Regions from separate parts of the Thermoanaerobacterium xylanolyticum LX-11 genome, predicted to be linked through region 1. Evidence: riboswitches for the same ligand, from Rfam matches in the RefSeq annotation. Region 1 holds a riboswitch; each other region holds the start of a gene.

Region 1 (4,293 bases):
AAGGTAAATCTGTTGAAATTTTAGTCAACTATGAGCCAAGACTTCACTATTTTTCAGAGTGGTGGAAACAGCTTTTTGGTGAAAGTGAAGGAAAAGATCATAAAGGTATTTATCCGGCATCAGTGGATTTTTCAACAGATTTACACTCAATGGGACAATTTATTCAAGATGGTAGCAGGATAATATTTGAGACTGTCATAAATGTTGAAAAGCCACTTAAAGAAATAACGATAAATGAAGACAAGGATAATGTAGACGGGCTTAATTTCTTGACGGGTAAGACAGTTGATTTCGTAAACAAGAAAGCTTTCGAAGGGACAGTGCTTGCTCACAATGACGGCGGAGTGCCTAACCTAATTGTGAATGTGCCTGAGATATCAGCTTACAATTTTGGATACCTTGTATACTTCTTTGAGATGGCTTGTGGAATAAGCGGGTATTTAAATGGCGTCAATCCGTTTGATCAACCAGGTGTTGAAGCGTACAAGAAAAACATGTTTGCACTTTTAGGCAAACCTGGTTATGAAAAAGAAAAAGAGGAATTGGAAAAAAGACTAAAAAGATAGTTATGAAAGATATGCCGATTGGCATATCTTTTTTTGTCAGAAAGGTTTTGTGTATAATATAATATGTGAGAATTGTTTTTGGATGGTGATGAAATGGAAGTAGGCATATCTACGGCTTGTTTTTATCCTGAATTTCTTACTGAGAAGACAATACCGATAATAGCTGAAATAGGCATAAAAAATGTGGAAGTTTTTTTGGAATCTTACAGCGAATATGATGAAGATTATTGCAAAGCTATGAGGGATGATTTAGATAGATACGGCATTGAAGTTAATTCAGTACATGCGATAGGAACTCAATTTGAACCGCAGCTTTTTTCAGCAACTGAAAGGCAAAGGAACGATGCCTCAAAGATGCTCATTAAAGTCTTGAAAGCAGCAAAGATACTTAAGGCAAAGATTTACGTTTTTCACGGACCTGCCGTTAAAAAGGACACGACGCCTAATATTGATTTTGACAAGATTGCGAAATATGTGGATTATATAGCTGATACATCAGGAGAATATGGGATTAAATTTTCTTGGGAAAATGTCTATTGGTGCTGGTTTTCGTATCCGGAATTTGCTACATCAATAAAACAGTCTGTGAAAAGCAGAAATGTTTATTTCACCTTAGATATAAAGCAGGCGATGAAAAGCAAGGAAGACCCATTTGAATACTTAAAATCAATGGGTGATAAACTTATCAATGTTCATTTATGCGATTACGATGATTGGGGCAATCTGTACCTTCCAGGCAGAGGAACATTTGATTTTGCAAAGCTTAATAGAGAGTTAAAAAAATTGGATTACACTGGATCTATTATAATGGAAATCTACAGAAACAACTATAAAGATATTGATGATTTAAAAGAAGGCATTGAATACCTAAAAAGCATCTTTGAAAGATAAAGATAAGGGAGTAAACCCTTATCCTTTAAGCTTTACCGGGTACCATTTGCTTTATTCCGCTTGAATCTAGGGCGATGCCATAGCCATATGCCAGCGTAGAGAAATTCAGTTCGGCTTGTTGTAATGGTATGCCTTTAATAGTGACGTTTTTAAGCTCACCCGTACCTACACCTCTTTTAGCACATTGAAACAAGTAGTTGACGCCTTGAGGCATAAGTCCGAACATTCTGGCACCTACTGTATCTGTTGCTACAGGATCTGTTCCTGCTATTATCATGTTTGCATTGATAGGCTTTCCTTCTGATGGCCCTGTGCCTATCATCGCTTCTTGACCGCTTAATATTGTAAGATCTATAGATATTTTTTCAACCATGGCCCTTATGAAATTGTGAAGGTCATCGTGTATGCCTAAATTTTTTTTGGGAAATCCATGTATTTCTGCGGGAGGCCAGCTTAAAGCTATGTTTTTGATTCCAAGCGATACTGTAGCTTCTTCGTGCATTTTCATTTGAGTGAATGAAATTAGTACATCCATTTTTTCATAAAGTTCATTTACTTTTGTGGATTTTAAAAGACAGTCGTCCAGCAGCAATTCTACGTAAGGGCCATAATTTAAATCTACAAATTCGATGCCTTCTTCTGAAATGACTTTATCAAATCCATTGTCAGATAAAACTTTAGGTGTAGGATCTCCACCAGAGCCAGCGGCAATAACAATCCTGCCAGGATTTTTGGATTTTACGTATCTTATAAGGGCTCTCAACGTATCTGGTCCTACTATCGTACCGCTTTGAGGAGGCTTGCTTTTAACGAAATTCGGCGTTATTACAACGGTATTGCCTGCTTCGATTAGATTTTGCAAAGGTAATAAGTTTAAAGCGGTATTTAAGTTTTGTATCTCATCAGGGCCAGATGCTATTGCTACTACTGGTTCTACAATTTTTCTGTACCTCATAAAATCACCTCATATATATGATTTGCATTTTATCAAAAATTAAAATATCTAAGCAAAAAGCCTAAGTAATTTTAACATTTCAACAAATATTTCATTGACAATTGTACCAGAGGACGGTATCATATAATTTAATAAATTAATATAGTAAACTCTTATCAAGAGTAGCGGAGGGACTGGCCCTATGAAGCTCGGCAACCGGATATCACGGTGCCAATTCCAGCAGCATATCGCTGAAAGATGGGAGCAAAAATATCTCTTCTTTTGGCGAAGAGTTTTTTTATTTTAAGGAGGGGCCGTTTTGCAAAATTCTGAAAATTTGTGTCAAAAGCTTAAAAATAAGCAATTTGTCATAACTGTGGAGATATCGACGCCAAAAGGAGCTGATATTTCAAATTCTATTGAAGAAGCGAAAAAATTATATGGAATAGCAGATGCTTTAAATATAACTGATTGTCCTATGGCAAATATGAGAATGAGCCCTATTGCATTGGCGCATCTTTTGCAAAATCATCTAAACATAGAAACCATATTTCACTTAACATGTAGGGACAGAAATCTTATTGGTCTTCAAGCAGAGCTTTTGGGTGCATATGCTCTTGGAGTTAGAAATATCCTTGCCCTTACAGGAGACGATCCAAAGCGAGGTGATGTGCCACAGGCAACAGGCGTGTACGACGTAGATTCTGTAGGTCTTGTGAAGATAGCAAAGTCGCTAAATGATGGATTTGATTACAGTGGAAATAAATTAGAATCATCTACAAATTTCTGCATAGGAACAACAGCAAATCCAAATGATTTAAGACCTGAATCAATAGAAAAATTAAAGACGAAAATAGAAAGTGGAGCATCTTTCATACAGACTCAGCCTGTTTACGATGAGGAGATTTTATACGGATTTCTTGATGCTGTAAAGCAATTTGATATTCCAGTTTTAGTAGGGGTACTACCCCTTAAAAGCTATAAGATGGCTTTAAACTTGAACGAAAAGGTGCCTGGCATCGAGATACCTGAAAAAATAATAGACAGGTTAAAAGACGGTGAAAAAGGTGAAGGGATAAAAATTGCAATAGAATTTATAAACAAGATAAAAGATAAAGTAGGTGGTGTTCATATTATGCCACTTGGCAAGACAGATATAGTTGTTGACATTGTAAATGGCGTAAAGAACATGAGACAAAATGATATAGAAGAAGTATTGTAGTCATCATAAGGAGATGTTGCAATTGGATATTTTTAAGAATTTAAAGAATAGCATAATCGTCTTTGACGGAGCAATGGGCACTATGCTTCAGAAAAAAGGACTTAAAACAGGAGAATGCCCAGAATATTACAATCTTTTACATCCAGATATTGTGTACGAAATCCACAAGTCGTATATAGATGCAGGGGCAGATGTTATTGAGACAAATACATTTGGCGCTAATAGGATAAAATTAAGATCCTACAATCTTTCGGATAAATTGCCTGAAATAGTCAAAAGTGCAGTGCAGATAGCCAGAAAAGCTGCTGGTGATAAAGCTGTTGCTCTTTCTATGGGACCTATTGGCGAACTGATGGAGCCTTTTGGCAAGCTGACATTTGACGAGGCTTATAATGCTTTTGCAGAGGTTGCTGTAGAAGGGGAAAAAGCCGGTGCCGATTTGGCGCTTATTGAGACTATGTCAGATATATTAGAAGCGAAGGCGGCTATTCTCGCTGTAAAGGAAAATGCTAATTTAAAGGTAATTTGTACCATGACGTTTCAAGAAGATGGAAGGACGCTTATGGGGACAGACCCTGTTACAGCAGTAGTAAGTCTTCAAGGGCTTGGCCTTGATGCCATAGGTGTCAATTGCTCTACGGGACCTGACATGATGGCAGACATAGTGAAGAAGATGGCTG
Region 2 (4,293 bases), 1.3 Mb from region 1:
CTATGAAAATCTTAAAGCATCGATACCTGAAGGCTTAATTGAGATGTTGAAAATACCAGGTCTTGGACCTAAAAAGATAAAAACATTGTATGACAAATTGGATATAAAGACGGTTGGTGAATTGGAATATGCCTGTATTGAAAATAGACTTGTTGAATTACCTGGATTTGGTGAAAAAACACAGAAAAAAATCCTTGAAGGTATACAATTTATAAAACAGTTTAGTGGTAAGCATCTATTTATGGATGCATATTTAGAGGCCACATCATTAAAACAATATCTTGTTGATAGTGGATTGACAATAAGATGCGAGATTGCGGGAAGTTTAAGGCGAAGAAAAGAAACGGTGAAAGACATAGATATTCTTGCTACGTGTGACAATCCTGAGAAGCTAATGGACGTATTTACAAAATATGAAGGTATAAGGGATATTGTTGCCAAGGGAGAAACCAAGACTAGCGTAATATTGAAATCTGGCATAAATGTAGACTTAAGGGTTGTTAAAGATGAGGAATTTCCATATGCATTGCACCATTTTACCGGTAGCAAAGAGCACAATACAGCTATGAGGCATAGGGCAAAGCAAATGGGAATAAAAATGAATGAATATGGACTATTTAAAGATGATTTGCTTGTTAAATGCTATGATGAAGACGACATATTTAAAAGTTTAGCTCTTCAATATATTCCACCGGAACTTCGAGAGAATATGGGTGAAATTGAAGCAGCAGAAAAAGGATTACTTCCCATATTAATAGATGAAAAAGACATCAAAGGGGTTTTTCATGTACATACGATATACAGCGATGGTGCAAATACAATTTCTGAAATGGTGAATGCTGCACGAGATTGCGGTTATAAAATTATTGGTATTACAGATCACAGTAAATCTGCATTTTATGCAAATGGACTTAAAGAAGAAGATGTTTTAAGGCAATTGGATGAAATTGATGAATTGAATAACAAGTATAGTGATATAAAAATATTAAAAGGCATAGAATCTGATATATTAAAAGATGGTTCACTTGATTATGACGAAGATATATTGAGAAGACTTGACTTTGTCATCGCATCTGTTCATTCTAACTTTAAAATGACTAAAGACGACATGACAGAGAGAATAATAAAAGCTATAAAAAATAAATACACAAAAATCATTGGACATCTAACAGGGAGACTTCTCCTTGCAAGAGACGGTTATGACATTGACGTGTATAAAATTATAGATAGTGTTGCTGAATACGGGAAAATAATTGAAATAAATGCAAGTCCATACAGGCTTGATTTGGATTGGAGATATATAAAATATGCAAAAGAAAAAGGTGTAAAATTTGCAATTTGCCCAGATGCACATAGGATAGAAGGACTTGATGATATGAAATATGGCATCGGCATTGCACGTAAAGGTTGGCTTGAAGCGAAAGATGTGATAAATACGTATGAATATGACGAATTAAAGAAGGTTTTAAAATAAAATTCCAAGAAAACCTATTGACATTAATGATTTAAAGTGTTAATATAGTTTAAAATACAAATTGAATATGAAACCTCTTATCAAGAGTGGTGGAGGGACTGGCCCGATGAAACCCGGCAACCGGCATATATAATGCGTCTGGTGCCAAATCCTGCAGGGAAACCTGAGAGATGAGAGGAGCGGCGCAAACTTAGCCCTCTTCTACATCGAAGAGGGCTTTTAATATACCAAAATGAAAAGAGGTGCATTATAAGAATCAATTTAATTTGTTTATTTAAATTAAAATTATATAGAGGAGAGATTTAGATGAGTGAAGAAAGAAAATTAAAATTTGACACATTGCAGGTGCATGCGGGGCAAGAACCAGATCCAACTACAGGTGCAGTGGCAGTGCCAATTTATCAAACATCGTCATATATATTTAAAGATACTGAACATGCCGCTTCTTTATTTAGCCTTAAAGAACCAGGTAATATTTATACAAGAATTATGAATCCCACCAATGATGTATTTGAAAAGAGAATAGCAGCCTTAGAAGGTGGTGTTGGTGCTGTTGCGACAGCTTCTGGCTCTGCTGCTATAACATACTCGATTTTAAATATAGCAAGTGCAGGTGATGAAATAGTATCTGCCAGCACATTATACGGAGGAACATACAATCTTTTCGCTTTAACGTTGCCTAAACTTGGCATTAAAACGACATTTGTAGATCCAGATGATCCAGAAAATTTCAGAAAAGCAATAACAGACAAAACAAAGGCATTGTATATAGAGACGATAGGAAATCCCGGGATAAATATACCTGATTTTGAGGTTATAGCAAAAATAGCCCATGAGAATAAAATACCGCTAATTGTAGACAACACATTTGCAACGCCATATCTCTTCCGTCCGTTTGAATACGGGGCAGATATAGTAGTACATTCAGCGACAAAATTTATAGGAGGCCACGGAACATCAATAGGCGGAGTAATAGTAGATTCAGGAAAATTTGATTGGGCAGGAAGCGGAAGATTCCCTGAATTTGTAGAGCCAGATCCCAGCTATCATGGAATCAAATATGTTGAATCATTTGGACCTGCCGCATATATCACAAAACTGAGAGTACAGCTTTTAAGAGATACTGGTGCATCTTTAAGTCCATTCAATGCATTTTTATTTTTACAAGGATTAGAGACTTTGTCATTAAGAGTCCAAAGACATGTGGAAAATGCACAAAAAGTAGCAGAATTCTTAGCAAGCAATCCCAATGTGACGTGGGTAAACTATCCTGGACTTAAAGAAAACAAATACCATGAGCTTGCAAAGAAATACCTGCCGAAGGGTGCAGGAGCGATATTGACATTTGGAATAAAAGGTGGAATAAATGCTGGAATCAAATTCATAAACAGCCTTGAATTATTCTCATTGCTGGCCAATGTTGGTGACGCAAAGTCTTTGGTAATTCATCCAGCAAGCACGACACATTCGCAATTAAGCGAAGAAGAATTATCATTAGCAGGTGTAACCCCTGACCAAATAAGACTTTCAATAGGCATAGAAGACATCGACGACATATTGTATGACCTTGATCAAGCACTTAAAAAAGCAGCAGAATAAATATTATAGAGCTCTCTTCAGAATAGAAGAGAGCTTTTGATATTGCAGTACGGTGAAATATATTGTATAATCTAATTGAGAATGAATTTCAGAATCAAAGAATTGTAAAAATTGAATTTGCTTTTCTTATGGTTTACTGAGGTTAAGAAAAATTTATGCAGAAGGGGTGCTTAAATGCCTTTGAACGAAAACGAACATACACTATCTCATGAATTTGAAGGATCAAAAAAGAATAAATCTACTATTCTATTACTACTTGCAACAATAGGCCCAGGGCTTACTGTTATGTTAGCAGATACTGATGCAGGATCTATTATAACATCGGCACAGTCGGGTGCTAGATGGGGTTATAGCTTGTTGTGGCTGCAATTTTTGCTTATTCCAATTTTATATTTTGTGCAGGAGCTTACAACACGTATTGGAATAACGACTGGTAAAGGGCATGGCGAATTGATCAAGGAAAAGTTTGGTGCAGGTTGGGCATGGTTTTCAGTTTTAACACTTGTGGTTTCTGCTATAGGTGCTTTAGTCACAGAATTTTCTGGTATTGCCAGTGTTGGCTTATTGTTTGGCATACCAAAGTGGATAAGCATATCACTTGCATCAATCTCCTTAATATTAATAACAGGCTTTGGACGTTATACTATTGTTGAACGCATAGCTATATTTATCGGATTATTTGAACTAAGCTTTATACCAGCGGTTATACTAGCACATCCCGATACTTCGTCAATAATAAATGGGATTATCGGACAGAAGCCTTTCTACGATGAATCTTATAGGCTTCTTATAGCAGCCAATGTTGGAGCCGTAATAATGCCTTGGATGATATTTTACCAACAAGGCGCTGTGATAGACAAAAAATTAACAGAAAAATCGATAAGGTTTAGCCGCATTGATACTGCTGTCGGTTCAGTTGTAACTCAGATAATCATGGCGGTTGTACTTGTATTAACGGCTGCCACTATTGGACGGATAAATCCAAATGTTTCACTTACGAATATTCAGCAGATTGCTGATTCACTTATACCATTTGTAGGTCAGGTTGGTGGCAAAATCTTATTTTCAGCAGGTATTATCGGTGCTTCTTTGATAGCAGCTGTTGTTGTTTCATTGGCAACTTCATGGTCGTTAGGTGAAGTTATGGATTTTAAGCGAAGCCTTAATTCATCATGGAAAGAAGCTCCGATATTTTATGGATTATATGCTGCAGGTATTAT
Region 3 (4,293 bases), 1.2 Mb from region 1:
AAGGAGAATTTTTGTCCTCCATAAAAATTGCATCCTTTAAAGGATTTAAGTTTGCCTCTAATGCAAAATTAGTGTTTATAATGGCCAAATCTACATCTTGAAGTGTCCTTGGAAGCTGAGGTGCTTCAAGCTCTACAATCTTTAAATGCTTTGGATTATCCACTATGTCTCTCGGGGTTTGTGTAAGACCATTTGGATCTTTTAACTTAATTAACCCTTCTTTTTGCAGTAAAAGCAGCGCTCTTCCTTCATTTGTAGCATCGTTTGGAACAGCCACTGTTGCACCGTCTTTTAGTTCATCTTTTGACTTAATCTTTTTTGAATATGCCCCCATCGGTTCTACATGCACTTTGACTAATGGCACCAATTTTACATTGTTTTTCTTCTCAAAGTCCTCAAGGTATGGAACGTGTTGGAAGAAATTTGCGTCGATTTGCTTGTCGACAAGTGCAGTATTTGGCGTCACATAGTCGGTAAATTCTTTTATTTCAAGGTCTACGCCTTCTTTTGCAAGAATAGGCTTTACTACATTAAGTATTTCTGCATGGGGGTTTGGTGTTGCACCAACGACTATCTTCGTCATTTTAGTAGAGCTATCTGTGTTTGAGTTTGCATTAGATGTAGTAGATACGTTATTTGATTTTGTGCATCCTGATAAGATAAATGCAAATGTCAATATGAGAGTGAGAAATAAAAATGATTTTTTCATCACATACCATCCTTTCATCTTTTATCAACTTTTTTTGCAAGATAATTTCCAATTCTTTGTACAATTTCTACAAAGATTATTAAGACTATGATTGTAGCTATAAGCACATCTGTCTGAAACCTTTGGTAGCCATATCTTATAGCCAGATCTCCTAAACCACCTCCTCCAATAGCACCTGCCATAGCAGAATACCCTAAAATATTTATAACCGTAAGAGTTATTCCCAATATAAGTGATGGTAATGATTCTGGAATCATGACTTTAAATATTATCTGTGGTATTGATGCACCGACAGATATAGATGCTTCAATGACACCCCAGTCTACTTCTTTAAGAGATGATTCTATGACTCTTGCAACAAATGGAGCTGCAGCAACTGACAATGGTACAATAGCAGCAGTAGGCCCTATAGTTGTGCCAACAATAAGCCTTGCCAATGGGAAGATTGCGATTATGAGGATTATGAACGGCACTGACCTCATGACATTAATTACAGTACCTAATATCTGATTTAACTTTAGGTTTTCCTTTATATGGCCTTTATCTGTTATGACGAGTATTATGCCGAGAGGCAGTCCTATGATTACTGAGAAAAGTGTTGAGAAAAATACCATGTACAAAGATTCCCAAAGAGGCTCCTCCATAAGTTGCCACAAGTTTAACAGATACTGCAATGTATTAGATGACACCATTTTTAAGCACCTCTATTCTAAGACCATTATTTTCTAAAAATTTTATCGCATCTTTTATGGAATTTTGTTCACCGCTTATTTTTATTAGGAGATTTCCTACTTGTGAGTTTTGCACTCTTTCGATATTTCCTGAAATGATATTCACTTCAACATCGAAATTTTTTATCATGTGAGATATGACAGGCTGGTTGCTGCTGCTGCCAAAAAACGATAATCTTAAGACTTCCTCGTTTGGGTTATCGTCATCAAGCAATATGTCTGGTGGAAGTTCAGCTATCATATCTTTTAAAAATCTTTTAGATGTTTCTGTTGAAGGGTTTGAAAAGATGTCTATTACATTTCCTTCCTCGATTATTCTGCCGTCTTCCAAAACTGCCACTTTGTCGCACAGATTTCTTATGACAGACATTTCGTGCGTTATTACCACGATTGTAATTCCATATTGCTTGTTTATGTCCTTTAAAAGATTTAAGATGGATTCTGTCGTTGTAGGGTCTAAAGCGGATGTGGCTTCATCAGATAGAATTATGTCTGGATTGTTTGCTAAAGCTCTTGCGATTCCTACCCGTTGTTTTTGCCCGCCAGATAGCTGTGCAGGGTATGCGTACTTTTTATCTTTTAAATCTACTACATCCAGCAATTCATCAACGCGCTTTTTTATGGCAGAATCGCTGACTTTCGAGATCTTAAGAGGAAATGCTATGTTCTCATACACTGTAGAGTTCATCAAAAGATTGAAATGCTGAAATATCATGCCAATCTTTTTTCTCATATTTCTCAGTTCTTTTGGCTTTAACTTTGTCATTTCTACGCCGTTTATCAGTATGCTGCCAGATGTAGGTTTTTCCAACATGTTGATGCACCTTATCAATGATGATTTCCCGGCACCGCTTAGACCCATTATGCCATAAATTTCACCATCGCTTATAGTTAAGTTGATGTCCTTTAAAGCTACTACATCTTTTCCGTTTGTGTTGTAAACTTTGCTTAAGTTTTTTATTTCGATCAAATCATTTCACCTTCTTTTCGCAAATTTAATTTAAAAAAGCAATAAAAAAAACCTCCAATGAAAGAGGTTTTGTCCTCTCTCATCTCTCAGCAATCGCTGCAGGAATTGGCACCATTGCACATACGTGCCGGTTGCCGGGTTTCATCGGGCCAGTCCCTCCACCTCTCTAGATAAGAGAATAATTTCGTTTTTAGTTGTTAAAATGATTATATAGGATGGATGTTGAAAAGTCAAGCAAAATTTTCATGCGACAATATTAAATTTTTGTCATAATAAATCTGACAGCGTGTTCACAAGTTTGTGTTGATTTAATTAATAAATTGATTATAATTAAGATGAAAGATAAGTTAACTTATTAATAATTTGTCATAGATGAAAGGACAAATATCTATGAAAGAGTTAAGTAGGCGCCAATTAGAAATCTTCAAAAAGGTTCTTTCAAAAGAAGTTTCCAGTTTGGACGATATCGTCATTTTGTACAAGTTAAGCAAAAGGACTGTTTACAGGGAAATAAATACAATAAATGAATATATAAAAGAATACAATTTGAGGCTTAAAAATGACGGTGGAGCATTAGTCTTAGAAGGAACTGATAATGATATCGAAAAATTCAAATTCGATGTAATAGGTTATAGGCCAAGCATTGACGCTGATAAAAGGCGAAAGCTGATACTGTCTGAGCTTTTGCAGATGAAAGAACCTGTAAAACTTGAGTACTTCGCTAAAGAATACAATGTGACTACCGCAACAATAAGCTATGACATTAAAGAGATCGATAAATGGCTAAACAAGCAAAATGTTACAATTGTAACTAAGCCTGGTGTTGGCATATACGTAAAAGGCGATGAAAACAATATAAGAAGGGCTATTATAAATTTTTTGTATGACAATGTAGAGACAAAAGACCTAATTGAGTTTTTAAATAAGGGGTACAATAATATAAACAAACTTAGTGAAGACATAAATGACAGGCTGCTTAGGCTTATAGACTATGATACGGTTTTAAAGATAGAGAAGGCTATACAAAAATTGGAGAAATCCCTTAATTACGAATTAGCAGAAAGCTCGTACATGGGGCTTACAGTGCATCTGGCATTGGCGCTAAAAAGAATAAAAGAAGGCGAAAAGATAAAAATAGGTAATGAAAGCCTTTATGAGCTTAAAAAGTCGGATGAGTTCGAATTTGCAGAAATGCTTGCCAGGTTTTTGGAAGAAGAATTCGACATTTCTATTCCGGAAGATGAAATCGGTTATATAACGATTCATCTACAAGGAGCAAGGTACAGGGCAAATACCGAAGACGTAAATGACGAGCTGCTAAATGAAATACTGCAGGAAATGATCAGCGTTGCAGAAGATGAATTTGGCACTGACTTCAAAGATGATATGATGCTTTTAAGCGGTTTAAAGACGCACCTAAGGCCTACTATCTTTAGACTTCGCATGGGTCTTGCGATTAGAAACCCGCTTATAAATGACATTAAAGAACGGTACAGCAGTTTATTTGAAAAATGTATATCTATTGCAAATGTGATTAAAGACAAGCTTAATGTTGATGTGCCTGATGATGAGATAGGATATATTGCGATGCATTTTGGCGCATCCATAGCAAGAAAAAGCGATATGACGAAAAGGCACAATATTTTAGTCGTGTGTGCCAGCGGCATAGGGACATCGAGGATGCTTCTATCTAAGCTCCAGATGTTTCCACAATTAAACATTGTAGATACGGTTTCCAGTTTGAGGGTTAAAGACTTTAAAGATAGAGATGATATTGATTTGATAGTGTCTACAATTCCGCTGGACATAAAGGGCAAAGAGACTGTAATAGTCAATCCGTTGCTTTTAGATGAAGACGTAAAAAAGCTGAAAGACGCTTTAAA

Evidence for each region. A riboswitch is a leader RNA that binds a small molecule or an ion and turns the genes downstream of it on or off. The one in region 1 is predicted to bind S-adenosylmethionine.
Region 2: linked by a shared signal. The riboswitch ahead of THEXY_RS03150 (homocysteine synthase) and the one ahead of THEXY_RS09365 (methylenetetrahydrofolate reductase) in region 1 are both predicted to bind S-adenosylmethionine.
Region 3: linked by a shared signal. The riboswitch ahead of THEXY_RS03725 (methionine ABC transporter ATP-binding protein) and the one ahead of THEXY_RS09365 (methylenetetrahydrofolate reductase) in region 1 are both predicted to bind S-adenosylmethionine.

What each region holds. Positions count from the first base shown of each region.
Region 1 covers NC_015555.1:1,914,022-1,918,314, reverse strand. Annotated here, with positions in the region: gene THEXY_RS09380 (glucose-6-phosphate isomerase) at 1-566, shown strand, start outside; gene THEXY_RS09375 (sugar phosphate isomerase/epimerase family protein) at 660-1,457, shown strand; gene THEXY_RS09370 (DUF362 domain-containing protein) at 1,483-2,412, opposite strand; SAM riboswitch class I at 2,562-2,656, shown strand; gene THEXY_RS09365 (methylenetetrahydrofolate reductase) at 2,711-3,613, shown strand; gene THEXY_RS09360 (homocysteine S-methyltransferase family protein) at 3,627-4,293, shown strand, end outside.
Region 2 covers NC_015555.1:633,089-637,381, forward strand. Annotated here, with positions in the region: gene polX (DNA polymerase/3'-5' exonuclease PolX) at 1-1,474, shown strand, start outside; SAM riboswitch class I at 1,549-1,651, shown strand; gene THEXY_RS03150 (homocysteine synthase) at 1,781-3,073, shown strand; gene THEXY_RS03155 (Nramp family divalent metal transporter) at 3,248-4,293, shown strand, end outside.
Region 3 covers NC_015555.1:762,299-766,591, forward strand. Annotated here, with positions in the region: gene THEXY_RS03715 (MetQ/NlpA family ABC transporter substrate-binding protein) at 1-709, opposite strand, end outside; gene THEXY_RS03720 (methionine ABC transporter permease) at 724-1,401, opposite strand; gene THEXY_RS03725 (methionine ABC transporter ATP-binding protein) at 1,388-2,410, opposite strand; SAM riboswitch class I at 2,487-2,587, opposite strand; gene THEXY_RS03730 (BglG family transcription antiterminator) at 2,801-4,293, shown strand, end outside.